Regions from separate parts of the Microlunatus soli genome, predicted to be linked through region 1. Evidence: riboswitches for the same ligand, from Rfam matches in the RefSeq annotation. Region 1 holds a riboswitch; each other region holds the start of a gene.
What was found. A riboswitch is a leader RNA that binds a small molecule or an ion and turns the genes downstream of it on or off. The one in region 1 is predicted to bind cobalamin.

Region 1 (3,193 bases):
CGTTGCCGACGTCCGAGCGTCGACGCCGACCGACGCGGCCCGCCGCGTGGTGCCCGACGTCACCGAGGAAGTGGCTCGGATCGATCAGGCGCGGGAGCGGGCGACCGCGGCAATGATCTCCATCATCGCGCGACAGCAGGAGGCGCTCAGCACGATCCGCAGCCGCCCGGTGCTGGCCGATCCGACAGCGACATTCGACCTGCGGTACGAACAGCTGGATTCCTTCCGGCACAGGGGTTTCCGGGCGATCCGGCAGTTGCTCACCCAGGAGGCGAGCTCGGTCGACCACATCCTGGCCCGGGTTCGGGCGATGTCACCCAAGGCGACCCTCGATCGTGGCTACACGATCTTGGTCGACGGCCAGGATCGGACCGTCACCGACGCCGCCGAGGTCGCCGACGACGATCGGCTCGTTGCCCACCTCGCCAGCGGGCGGCTCGACCTGCGGGTGACCGGACGACACGACGCACCAGGCGGCGAGCACTCCGACCAGCCGCCGGACCAAAATCAACACCTGCACGACCACGATGAACCGCTACGCGACCAGTGAGGACCAGCCAGCGATGACCGACGAGCCGACCGAAGAGGACCTGAGCAAGCTCAGCTACGAGCAGGCCCGCGAGGAACTGGTCGCCGTGGTGCAGCGACTGGAGTCCGGCGGTGCACCGTTGGCCGAGTCGCTGGCGCTCTGGGAACGCGGCGAGAAGCTCGCGGCGATCTGCCAGCAGTGGCTGGACGGCGCGAAGGCCACGGTTGAGGCCGCGCGCGCTGCGGCGGACGCCGATCCCTCCTGAGCCGCTGGTCACCACCGCGACCCATCTCCCTTCCGACACACGACATCTAGGTAGTTACAAACGTGTGATTTCCATATATAGTGGTTCACGCAGCTGGTTCCCCCGGCCATCCAGGTCGGTGGAGGTAACAGGGAATCCGGTGTAGGCCCAACCCGTATCAGGGTTGGGGCGAGTCCGGGACTGCCCCGCAGCGGTGATCGAGAACGACCGTCGTCATCAAGCACTGGGTGCCTGCAAGCACACCTGGGAAGCGACGACCAGTAGGTGATCACCCCGATCCCTGCACGTCCGGGATCGGGTGGCCGAGCTCGTGAGTCCGAAGACCTGCCAGTGCGCTTCAGGTGACACGCGGCCGCGTCGTCGCCGAGCGGTCCGCTGCCGCGTGGGACGGCGTGGGACCTCACCGGAGTTCCGGCGACCGTGGCTGATGCCCGGCCGGCTCCCCGTGTTCGGTTCCTCCTTCCCCGCATCGCGCGGATGCGTCTCCGCAATCAGTCACGTCACGAGGGATGGGCAGATGACAGTCACGTCTGAGATTTCGGTGGTCAAGCGCGACGGAAGCCGTGCGCCGTACGACGGGTACGAGATCGCACGATCGATCGAGGAGGCCAGTCGTGGTCTGGACGACTCGGTCACCCGGGCGACCCAGATCGCCTCGGAGTTGGAGATCACGCTCTTCGACGGCATCACCAGTCAGCAGTTGGACGAGGCCGTGATCGGTGTCGCGCTCGGCAACGTCAAGGACGATCCGGCCTTCGACATCATCGCGGCTCGGTTGTTGATCAAGACCCTGTACAAGGCCGTGCTGGGCGACGGCGTCACCCGCGACGACATCCGGGACCGACACCATGAGTTGTTCGCCGGTTACCTCGCCGACGGCGTACGGTCCGGGCTACTGGATCCGCGGCTGACCGAGCTTTTCGATCTTGATCGACTGGCGGCGACGCTCGACCCGGATCGCGACGATCTGCTGCACTACATCGGCGCGCAGACGCTGCGAACCCGGTACATGATCACTGATCATGAACGCCGACCGCTGGAGGTTCCGCAGTTCTTCTGGATGCGGGTGGCGATGGGGTTGGCACTGAACGAGGACGATCCGACATCGGTCGCGATCTCCTTGTACGACAAGATGTCCCGGCTGGAATATCTCGCTGCCGGCTCGACCTTGGTCAACGCCGGCACCTCGTACGCGCAGCTGTCCAACTGCTTCGTGATGCAGGCCGAGGACGACATCGAGCACATCGCCAAGTCGATCCGCGATGTCATGTGGATCACCAAGGGCACCGGCGGCATCGGCTTCTCGGTGTCCAAGCTACGCAGCGAGGGGTCACCGATCCGGTCCAACAACACCACCTCGACCGGCCCGATCCCCTTCATGCACACCATCGACTCGACGCTGCGGGCGATCTCCCGCGGCGGCAAGAAGTTCGGCGCCCTCTGCTTCTACCTGGAGAACTGGCACCTGGACTTCGCCCAGTTCCTGGACCTGCGACAGAACTCCGGTGACCCGTACCGTCGGACCCGGACCGCCAACACCGCGGTCTGGATCTCCGACGAATTCATGCAGCGGGTCGAGCGTGATCAGGACTGGTACCTGTTCGATCCGCTGGAGGTCGGTGATCTTGTCGAGTTGCACGGCGCTGCCTTCTCCGCGCGCTACGCCGAATACGTTGCGATGGCCGAGCGTGGTGAGCTGCGACGATTCCGCAAGATCCGGGCCCGCGAGCAGTGGCGGGCGATCCTGATCTCGCTGCAGACCACCTCGCACCCGTGGCTGACCTGGAAGGACACCATCAACGGCCGCGCGCTGAACAACAACACCGGCACCATCCATCTGTCCAACCTGTGCACCGAAATCTGCCTGCCGCAGGATCGGGACAACATCAGCGTCTGCAACCTGGCCTCGATCAACCTGTCCAAGCATCTGGTCGGCGCCAAGCAGCAGGCCCGGATCGACTGGAAGCGGCTCGCCACGTCGGTACGGCTGGCCGTTCGGCAGCTGGACAACCTGATCGACATCACCATCTCCTCGGTGCCCGAGTCCGAGCGGTCCAACGACCTCAACCGGGCCGTCGGGCTGGGTGTGATGGGCTTCACCGACCTGACCGAACGGCTCGGCCTGAGCTATGAGAGCGAGCAGGCCTATGAGTTGATCGACGAAGTGATGGAATACATCAGTTGGCACGCCATCGACGCCAGCGCCGACCTGGCCCGTGAGCGCGGCAGCTACACCAACTTCGACGGCTCCCGCTGGTCCCAGGGGCTGGTGCCGATCGACACCCTGGACGTGCTCGAGGCCGATCGCGGTACCCCGGTGGAGGTCGACCGGACGACCCGGTTGGACTGGGATTCGCTGCGTACCAAGGTCAAGGGCGGGATGCGCAACGCCACCCTGA
Region 2 (3,193 bases), 2.7 Mb from region 1:
CGGCTCCAGGTCGGGATGGGTGATCGCGATCAGGTCACCGACCACCAGATCGGGACGGAGCACGCCGAGCTCGAAGATGTTGTTGCCGCCGGCGGCATTGACCTGCTTGCTGGGCGCCCAGATCGCTCCCGACTTGTACGCGGCCAGCTGGGCGAATCGAGGTTCGTCGGCCAATGCTTCCTTACGGGTCTTCCAGTTCGTCGAGGTGATCCAGATCTTGGCCTTGCCGGACTTGGTGAACACCTGCTCCAGGTCGGGACTGGCCGAGGACGGCGAGGTGTCGGACTGCCAGGCCCAGCTGCCGCCGGCATCGGTGATCATCTTGCCCATCACCGTCCCGCCGGTCGGCATCGTCCAGACGCCCTGGTACGGCTGGCTCAACAGCACCTCGGTCGGGTCGGCCTTCGCCGCCTTGTTGACCGCGGTCCGGTAGTCGCCGGCGATGGTGTCGAAGGTCTCGGCCGCCCGCTGTTCGGTCCCGGTCAGTGCTGCGAAGAACTTGATCCACTCGGCCTGACCGAGCGGGGTGCGCTCCAGGTATTCCGCGTCGGCCAGCACCGGGATCCCGGCCTTGCGGACCGTCGCATACGCCGGGTCGTCCATCCCCGCGGTGATCAACGCATCGGGCTGACTGGCCACGATCTTCTCCGCATCGGCGGTGCCGGCCGGAGCGAACTCGGTGACCTGGTCGCCGGCGACCCTGCTCCTGGCCGCGGCCGAGTTGATCAAGGACTTGGAGGCGACGCCGGTCAGCACGTCCAACTGCCCGAGCGCCTCCAGGCTGGGGATGTGGGTGGTCGAGGCTGAGAACAGACTGTGCACCGGGGTGCTCAGCTGTGGTGCCTCGGCCAGCTCGCCGGTCAGGTCGGGTTTCGGCGCACCGCACTTGACCAACACGTAGCTCTCCGGCTTGCCGCCGACCTCGGGCCGCTGGACGGTGATGACCTGGTACGACTTGTGGTAGCTGATGTCGAAGTTCGTTGCGTACTCGAGCTTCTGCTTGACTCCGAAGTAGTCGGTCTTCGGGTCGAAATCGCTGATGCAGCCGGGCGACCCGCTGGACGGCGCCACCCCGGGAGCAGGCGACGATCCGACCACTCCGCAGGCGGTGGCAGCCAGGGTGGTGACGATCGCGACCAGCGCCATCGCTGCCTTGCCGGGCGTGCGATGCAGCAGCTTGTTGATCATGTACGGCGAACTCCTCGTGCACACAGCTGACGCCGGGAGTCCGACCGCGACACCCGTCCGACGGATCGTGGTCGGCAGAGTGTCGGCGATCTTCCCTCGAGACCCCACGACGCACGGATCGGCGATCCGCGCCCCGACGGCAGGTTTTCGGACTCGTGGGCAGCGGGCCGGATCACCGGGCCCGTTCGGCCTACCGACTACCGCTTCCCAGGAACCGTTCACCGCCGGATCGAGGTCCGGCGCCGTTCCCAGTGCGCTCTTGCAGTCGTCGTTCCCACTCACCGCTGCGGGGCAGTCCCGGTCTCGCACCGGATTCCCTTCCCGTCGGCAGCAGCGAGTCTATCGCTCAGCCCGGATCCGGGCTCAGCCCGGATCCACCACCGGTGGATCGGACTCAGAGATGGGAGAGCACGATCGCACTGCGGGTGCGGACGACGTCGTGGTGGGTGCGGATCTCGCCGAGCACGCGTTCCAGGTGGCCGGCATCGGTGCACCGGACGACCAGCAACCCGTCGGCCTCGCCGGTGACGGTGTAGCCGTCGTACACCTCGGGGATCGCGGCGGCGAACTCCTTCATCTGCTCCGGCGGGATCTGTCCGTTGCAGTAGATCTCGACGAACGCCTCGATGTTCCAGCCGAGTGCGGTCGGATCGACGTCGGCACCGAAGCCGCGGATGATGCGGTCCTGCCGAAGCCGATCGACACGGCGCTTGGTGGCCGCCGTCGACAACCCGACCTGTTGCCCCAACGAGGCATAACTTTGCCGGCCGTCTTCCATCAGCAACGCAAGAAGCTTGCGATCCGTGTTGTCGATCCGCAACGATTCGTCCCTCTCCGTCCTTGCAGAGCATAACCCGTGCGAGCCGCATCGAGTCCCGCCGCGACGACCGGGTTCGTGACAGTTGTCAGTCGGGACTGCTGACATTCCGGCGACGTGGCCCGGCCGGCCTCGGAGAAGACTGATCGGCATGGCACTGGACCAAGAACTCGACCCGGCCGTTGCGCCCGGTCACCCATCACCGGCAACGACCCCGACGGCAACCCCGGCGATCCACCTGACCGGACTGACCAAGAGCTACGGCGCGGTCCGTGCGGTCGACGGCATCGACCTGAGGATCGATGTCGGCGAACTGGTCGCCGTGCTCGGCCCGAACGGCGCCGGCAAGTCCACCATGAACGAACTGATCACCGGGCTGGTGCAGCCCGACAGCGGCCGGGTCGCGGTGTTCGGTCGGACACCGCGACAGGCGGTCGAGGCCGGTCTGGTCGGTGCGATGCTGCAGGCCGGTGCCTTGCTGCACGAGGCGACCGTCGGTGAGTTGTTGCGCCTGATGCACGGTCTGCACAGCCACCCGCTCCCGGTCGGCACGGTGATCGAGACCGCAGGCCTCGGGGACTTCCTGCGGACCCGGACCGACAAGCTGTCCGGCGGCCAGGCGCAGCGACTCCGCTTCGGTTTGGCGATCATGGCCGACCCACAGTTGTTGATCTTGGACGAGCCGACCGTCGGGATGGACGTCGAGGTCCGGCACGAGTTCTGGAACTCGATGCGCCGCTTCGCCGAGGGCGGTAGGACGGTGCTGTTCGCCACCCACTACCTGGAGGAGGCCGACCAGATCGCGGACCGGATCGTGGTGATCAACTCCGGCACCGTGGTGGCCGACGGGACCGGCGCTCAGATCAAATCCGGTGTCCTCGGCCGGACGATCTCGATGGCCGCCGACGGTGTCGACGCCGAGCTGTTGAGCAGGCTGCCCGCGGTCAGTGACGTGGAGCAGCGGGCCGGGCGGATCCTGATCCGGAGCAGGGATTCCGATGCCACCCTGCGCGGACTGGTCGGCGACTTCCCGGCGGCGTACGACATCGAAGTGAACGCGGTCGGCCTGGAAGAAGCCTTCCTCGAGTTGACCACCCGGCGATGAGCACCGCCACGCCGTCGCAGGCCGGTGCGGTGCACCGGCCGATCCGGCTCCCGGCACCGCTGCACTACCTGCTGCACACGCTG
Region 3 (3,193 bases), 2.7 Mb from region 1:
ATTCTCGGTGTCGCCGACCTGACCGGCGATCGCCACCCGGCGCGGTTCCGATTGCAGCACCGTGCTCCCGTAGGCGTCTTGAGGTGAGCGGATACCGGGTCTGCCGGTCACCCGATCGATCTCCGGAGCCAGCCGATCCCGATCCCGACGCCGAGCGCGAGGCTCCGGTTGTCGAGGAATTGCAGCCGGTCATCAGCCCGATCGCGACGACCATGATCGCCACCGTCGCCGCGCGCCATCGTCGTACCACTACCAAACCCCCATGATTCGTCGTCTGCCGTCGGGCATCTCGCCCCGCTCTGTGAGAATTCCCTGCTGAGCAAGGGATGTTGCGGTGATCGACGCGACACGGTCGCCGACCTCCTCCGTCACAGACAGGTCGTCCAGCCGGTACCGCTGTCGTCCAGTGCCAGCCGCAGCGCTCGCTGCAATTCGCGTTCGTCGGCCGGCGGGTGCGGGAACGGGATGAACACCATCTGCCCGCCGAAGCCGCCGACCGTCTCCAGCTCGAAGCCGCCGCAATCGATGGCGCCGATCGAGGCGCCGGCCACCGCATCGTGCGGTACGCCGAGCAAACCGGCGCTGACCGCCCGCAGCTCATCGGCGTGATCGGCGTTCAGGTGCGCAGCGATCACGGCGCCGGCGGCGATGATCGGATCCGGACCGGCCATCGCATACTCGTCGACGGTGATCGGGTGATACTCCGTCTCACCCGGAAGCCGGATCGCCGCGGTCACCACATGGAACCCGATGAGTCGGGTGATCCGCCGACTGACGCAGTGGGAACAGTCCTGGTGATCCCGCCTGATCGCTTCGATCTTGGGTACCGCCTCGGTGTCGGCCAACGGCCAGAACTGACCGACCAGCCGGACGAGTCCGAGCCGGGGGTGCAGACCCATCTCGATCCGCCCGCAACCGGCGAACAGCAGCTCATCGGCCACCTCGTCGTCGGTCAACAGGATCGGGGAGCCGCATTCCTGGTAGTAGAGCGCTGTTCCGGCCTCGTCTCCGGCAGCCCAGGCCAGTGTCGAGCTTGCGGACAGGGCCGAGCGCGCGCGTTCGGCGAACGACAGCTGAATCAGACGGCTACCCACGGAACTGACCACGAAGGTAGGTTAGCCTTACCTCACGGATTATGGAACCCCGGACACGCGGAGTGCGGTGTGCCCGAGGGAAGACGCTTCGCTACGCTGTGCGAACACGTCAGGGAAGGCCGGTGAGAGTCCGGAGCTGCCCCGCAACTGTGAGACCCGGATCGGGTCGAAGCCAGATACCTGCCGTGTGAAGTACCCAACGGTCACGACTACGCGGGTGGTCCGGTCCGAACTCAGCGCATCCTCCGGGATGCGCTGCCGTCCGGTTCCTCCCCGTCGCGTGCCCCGTCGCGAGGGGAGACACAGAAACGTGGACGCAGACACCGCGGATCACGGACGGTCGATCGGCCGCCGAGGTCTGTTGGCCGGGACGGCTGCTGTGGCAGGGGGAGTGCTGCTGCCCGGCTGCTCGAACGGAACCCCCACCAGGGCCACCCGGGGTGCAGGGAATTCCACCATTGCCGAGTTCACCGCCCTGTACGAGGGTGCGGGTGCCAGTGAGGTGATCGATCCCGGCGTCGGGACCATGTTCATCGACGAAGCCCGGGCCAAACACCTGTACGACGGGCTGTTCGAGGTCGACTCGACGATGACACCGGTACCGCGGCTTGCCGAGTCGGCCGAGCCGAATGCCGACGGCTCTCGGTGGCGGCTCAAGCTCCGCGACGCGCGTTGGCACGACGGCAGTCCCTTCACTTCCGCCGATGTGCTGTACACCCTGCGCCGGATCCTCGGACGCCAACACCAGGCCAAGTCGTTCGTGGCGGCGAGCACCCTGGCGGCGATCGATCCGGGAGCGTGCCGGGCCATCGGCGAGCGGACGGTCGAACTGGTGCTCACCTCGCCCTCCTTCGATCTCCCCGCGATGTTGACCTCGTACGGGACCAGGATCGTCCGTGATCGGACCAGCCGTTTCGATCATCCGATCGGGACCGGGCCGTTCCGGTTCGTCTCGTTCGCCGCCGGCAGAGAGCTGACGGCCGAGGCCAACGACGACTACTGGGACGGCAAGCCGCGGATCCGGACCCTACGCATCCTGAGCACCGATCAGTCCTCGCGTCCCGCCGCTGTCCAGAGTGGCCAGGCGGACTTCGCCGATGCATTGTCGCCGTCGGCGGCTCAGGAGCTGCGCCGCCGCGATGATCTTGAGGTAGCCGCGACTGCCAACAGCGGCATCGTCTACTTCGCGATGAAGACCGACCGAGCGCCCTTCGACCATCCCGACGTCCGCCGCGCGATGATGCACCTGGTGGACCGCGAGGAGTTGATCAAGGTCGCTCTGCAGGGACAGGGTGAGCTGTCGAACGACGTCTTCGGCCGCGGCTACCGCTACTACGCCGACGACCTGCCGATGCACCAACACGACCCGGACCGAGCCCGCGGGTTGCTGCGTCGCGCCGGGATGCGGGGGCTTCGGTTCGATCTGTTCGTCGCGCCGGTGGCCGGTGGGTTCGTCGAGGCTGCTCGACTGTTCGCTGCTCAGGCTGCCAAGGTCGGGGTGACCGTCGAGGTGAAGGTCGGCTCGAAGGACACCTACTACACCGAGGTGCTGACCAAGGGGGCGATGGTGATGGGACAGTCCGGCCCGTTGGCGATCCCGTACCACTTCGGGTCCCGACTGCTCAGCGATGCACCGAAGAACGTCACCCGGTGGAAGGACCCGGAGTTCGATCGGATCTATCAGCACGCGCAGCAGACCTCGTCCGACACCGAACGGGCCCGGTCCTACCACCGGTTGCACGAGATCCTCCACGACCGTGGCGGCTACATCTTCTGGGCCACCACACCCTGGTTGACCGCGGCCCGGAAGGGGTATCGCAACATCCCCGCCGCCGTTCCCAATGCGCTCGACTGGGCTCGTTTCGACAAGGTGGCGCCACGATGATCATTGCCCCGTGACGATCCCGTCGAACAGGTCGGTGCACCGTTGGGTACTGCGGCGGGCCGTGATCGCGGTGCTGCAGGTGCTGGTGCTGCTGATGCTGATCTTCGGACTGTCGGTGTTGTTGCCCGGCGATGCCGCGGACGTCCAGAGCAGTGATCTGACGACATCGGTCCAACGGGAGACGACGCGCCGGCTGCTCGGGCTGGACGTCTCG
Region 4 (3,193 bases), 2.4 Mb from region 1:
CACGATATTGCCCGAACGGATCGCCGCGGCCACCAATTCGCCGTCGTCCTCGGAGGAGGATCGGTCGACGAACAGCTCACCGGGCGCCGCACCCCAGGTGTCGGTGACCCGTTCGACCAGTTCGACCGGAAGCTCGTCCAGCCAGTGGCGGTAGGTCGCCGCCGGGATCCGGATCGGCTGCCCGGACAGTTGCTCGGCGGTCAGCCACTCCGGATCCTGGCCGCCGGCGTCGATCAACGCGTGGATCAGCGCATTGCCTGCGGTGGTATCCGGCTCCTCGTCTTCCACGGCGGGCAGCGGATCCAGGCCGGGGATGCTGTGGCTGTCGCCCAAGTCGTAGCCGGCCTCGCGCATCAGCCGGAGCAGCCTGATGGTCGAGACCGGGGTGTCCAGCCCGACGGCGTTGCCGATCCGGGAATGCTTGGTGGGGTAGGCCGACAACACGATCGCGATCTTGCGTTCGGCCGGCGGCGTCGACGACAACCGGGCGTGTCCGACCGCGATCTCGGCGACCCGGCGGCAGCGTTCGCGATCGGCGACGTAGTGCGGCAGCCCCTCGGCATCGGTCTCCTTGAAGGAGAACGGGACGGTGATGATCCGGCCGTCGAATTCCGGTACGGCGATCTGGGTCGCCACGTCCAGCGGGGTCAGTCCGTCGTCGGAGGTCGCCCAGGTCGCCCGGTCGGTGGTCAGGCAGAGACCTTGCAGGATAGGGACGTCCAGCCCGGCCAGGGCGGCGACATCCCAGCCCTCGTCCTGTTCTCCGGCCGACGCGGTTGCCGGTCGGTTGCCGCCGGCCGCGAGCACGGTCGTGATCAGCGCCTGGTAGTCGCCGAGGTGGGTGATCAGCTCCGGCGGAGCATCCCGCAGCGACGTGGTGAAGATCGGCACGCCGAGGCCGCCTGCGGCATCGATCGCGTCGGCCAGCGCCTCGACGTAGGCGGTATTCCCGGCGACGAACTGGGCACGATAGAAGAGGATGGCGATCTTCGGACGGTCGTCGCCCTCGGGCGGAGTGTCATGGGGCGGAGTGCGCAGCGGTCCCCAGGCAGGATGCCGGACCGGCGGATCGAATCCGTCGCCGCTGAGCAGCACGGTGTCGGACAGGAAGGCATGCAGCTGGGAGAGATTGCCCGGCCCACCCTCGGCCAGATACTGGTGGGCGTCGGTGGCGATCCCGATCGGGACCGACGACTGTTCCATCAGGGCCGCATCGGGTGACTGCTCACCGCCGAGCACGACCAACGGCCGACCGGCCGAACGTAGCCGGTCGATCTCGGCCCGGTAGGCCTGCGGCGATCCGAGCAATCGCGCGATCACGATGTCGGCACCCTCGAGCAGCCGCGGATAGTCCTCGATCGGGGTCCGGCTCGGGTTGGCCAGCAGGTAGTCCGCGCCGCTGGCGCGTGCCGACAACAGGTCGGTGTCGGAGGTGGAGAGCAGGGCGATACGCATGCGCTGATCAGTCCTTCTCCGGGTCCTCGCCCGGATCGAATGATGGGACAGAACTCACCAGGCAGTTCCTGACTCTCACACCGGTGGGCGTGATCACAGTGGCGGGACCGTCCCGGAATCACACCGGGTTCCTGTTACTGGCGAGTGCTCCTCACCCTAGACGATTGATTCCGCCGCTGTGACCGCGTCCGACGGTCGGCGCCGCAACCACCGGGGGATCGATGGTCCTTATGATGTGCCGGTGATCGATCCGGGACATCTGCGTGCAGACCGTTGCCCGGGACTGCTCTCACCGCATCGGGCTGAGGACGGGCTGCTGGTGCGGATCCGAGTTCCCGGTGGGCGGCTCACGACCGTGCAGCTTGCCGGTCTGGGGAGGTTGGCCGCCGAGTACGGGCAGCCGGAGCTGCACTTGACGTCCCGCGCCAACCTGCAGCTGCGCGGGGTCAGCGAAGACCGGCTGGACGATCTAGGCGCTGCCGTCGCCTCGCTCGGGCTGCTGCCCTCGCCCGAGCACGACCGGGTCCGCAACATCGTCGCCTCGCCCTTGGCCGGACTGAGCGGTCGGCCGAGCCTGGACCGGCTGATCACCGAGCTGGACCGATCTCTGTGTGCCGCCCCGGAGCTGGCCGCGCTGCCGGGGCGCTTCCTGTTCGCCCTGGACGACGGCAGTGGAGACGTCGGTTCGCTGCGCTTCGACCTCGGCCTCCGCCGGCTGAGCACGGACACCGCGATGATCATGATCGGTACGTCCGACGAGCCCGTCGGTGCAGTGGTCCCGACGGTGCACGCGGTGCCGGCGATGATCATGATCGCCCGCCGGTTCGTCGCAGTGCGCGAGACGTCGCCGACCGCCGGCTGGCATCTGCGGGAGATCGATCCGGGCCGACTCGCCGGCGGCCTGCGCCCGATCGGCGAGCTCGTTGCCGGTGGCGACGTCCCGCCGGTCGAGGAAGGCGCCGTCGCCGTCGGCTCGGTCGACGGCGCCGCATCGGTCGCGGTCCCACTCGGTCGGTTGTCGGCGCCGCAGATCAACGCCATCGTCGGTGCTGCCGGCGACGGATCCGGCTCCGTCATCCTGACCCCCTGGCGCGGAGTTGTGCTGCCGGATGCAGCGGCTCGGCTGCCGGAGCTCGCAGCCGCCGGCCTGATCGTCGAGGCGGATTCGTCCTGGAACTCGGTCACCGCCTGCGTCGGGTCACCCGGTTGCGCGCGGTCGGCGATCGACACCCGGGCCGCGGCCACCGAGCTGGTCAGCTTCCTGGAGTCGCGCCGCGCGTTCCCGGTGTCCCGGGAAAGCCGGGCCAGCCGGATCCATCTCAGCGGATGTGATCGCCGGTGCGGACGTCCGACCGGAGAGGTCGTCGACCTGATCGCGCCGCCCGACACCGCAGCCGCGGTCGCCGCACTCGATGCAGGACAAGGCGAACCACCCAGCCGGCGGACCAGGTCCGACCATGATCAACCGACAGCAGGAAGCGCGTGATGGATCGACCACCCAAGCTCTACGACTACCTGGACGACGGGCAGCAGATCTATCGCAGATCCTTCGACACCATCCGCGACGAGGCCGACCTCGACGGCGTGCCCGCCGGGGCGGAGTCGGTGGCGGTGCGGATGATCCACGCCGCCGGTGACGTCGACATCACCGCAGACCTGCGGATCCATCCGCGACTGGTCCCGGCTGCACGGGCTGCGTTGCAGGACGGCAAGCCGTTGCTGGTCGATGCGACCATGA

Region 2: linked by a shared signal. The riboswitch ahead of BLU38_RS18405 (ABC transporter substrate-binding protein) and the one ahead of BLU38_RS06260 (ribonucleoside-diphosphate reductase subunit alpha) in region 1 are both predicted to bind cobalamin.
Region 3: linked by a shared signal. The riboswitch ahead of BLU38_RS24420 (ABC transporter substrate-binding protein) and the one ahead of BLU38_RS06260 (ribonucleoside-diphosphate reductase subunit alpha) in region 1 are both predicted to bind cobalamin.
Region 4: linked by a shared signal. The riboswitch ahead of cobN (cobaltochelatase subunit CobN) and the one ahead of BLU38_RS06260 (ribonucleoside-diphosphate reductase subunit alpha) in region 1 are both predicted to bind cobalamin.

Annotation. Positions count from the first base shown of each region.
Region 1 is NZ_LT629772.1:1,331,304-1,334,496, forward strand. It holds gene xseA (exodeoxyribonuclease VII large subunit) at 1-550, shown strand, start outside; gene BLU38_RS06255 (exodeoxyribonuclease VII small subunit) at 564-794, shown strand; cobalamin riboswitch at 872-1,140, shown strand; gene BLU38_RS06260 (ribonucleoside-diphosphate reductase subunit alpha) at 1,312-3,193, shown strand, end outside.
Region 2 is NZ_LT629772.1:4,029,208-4,032,400, forward strand. It holds gene BLU38_RS18405 (ABC transporter substrate-binding protein) at 1-1,188, opposite strand, end outside; cobalamin riboswitch at 1,330-1,507, opposite strand; gene BLU38_RS18410 (Lrp/AsnC family transcriptional regulator) at 1,583-2,008, opposite strand; gene BLU38_RS18415 (ABC transporter ATP-binding protein) at 2,157-3,110, shown strand; gene BLU38_RS18420 (ABC transporter permease) at 3,107-3,193, shown strand, end outside.
Region 3 is NZ_LT629772.1:5,330,469-5,333,661, forward strand. It holds gene BLU38_RS24410 (ABC transporter substrate-binding protein) at 1-60, opposite strand, end outside; gene BLU38_RS24415 (DUF2470 domain-containing protein) at 369-1,106, opposite strand; cobalamin riboswitch at 1,143-1,296, shown strand; gene BLU38_RS24420 (ABC transporter substrate-binding protein) at 1,405-2,979, shown strand; gene BLU38_RS24425 (ABC transporter permease) at 2,990-3,193, shown strand, end outside.
Region 4 is NZ_LT629772.1:5,660,215-5,663,407, forward strand. It holds gene cobN (cobaltochelatase subunit CobN) at 1-1,455, opposite strand, end outside; cobalamin riboswitch at 1,498-1,632, opposite strand; gene BLU38_RS25960 (hypothetical protein) at 1,697-2,941, shown strand; gene BLU38_RS25965 (precorrin-8X methylmutase) at 2,941-3,193, shown strand, end outside.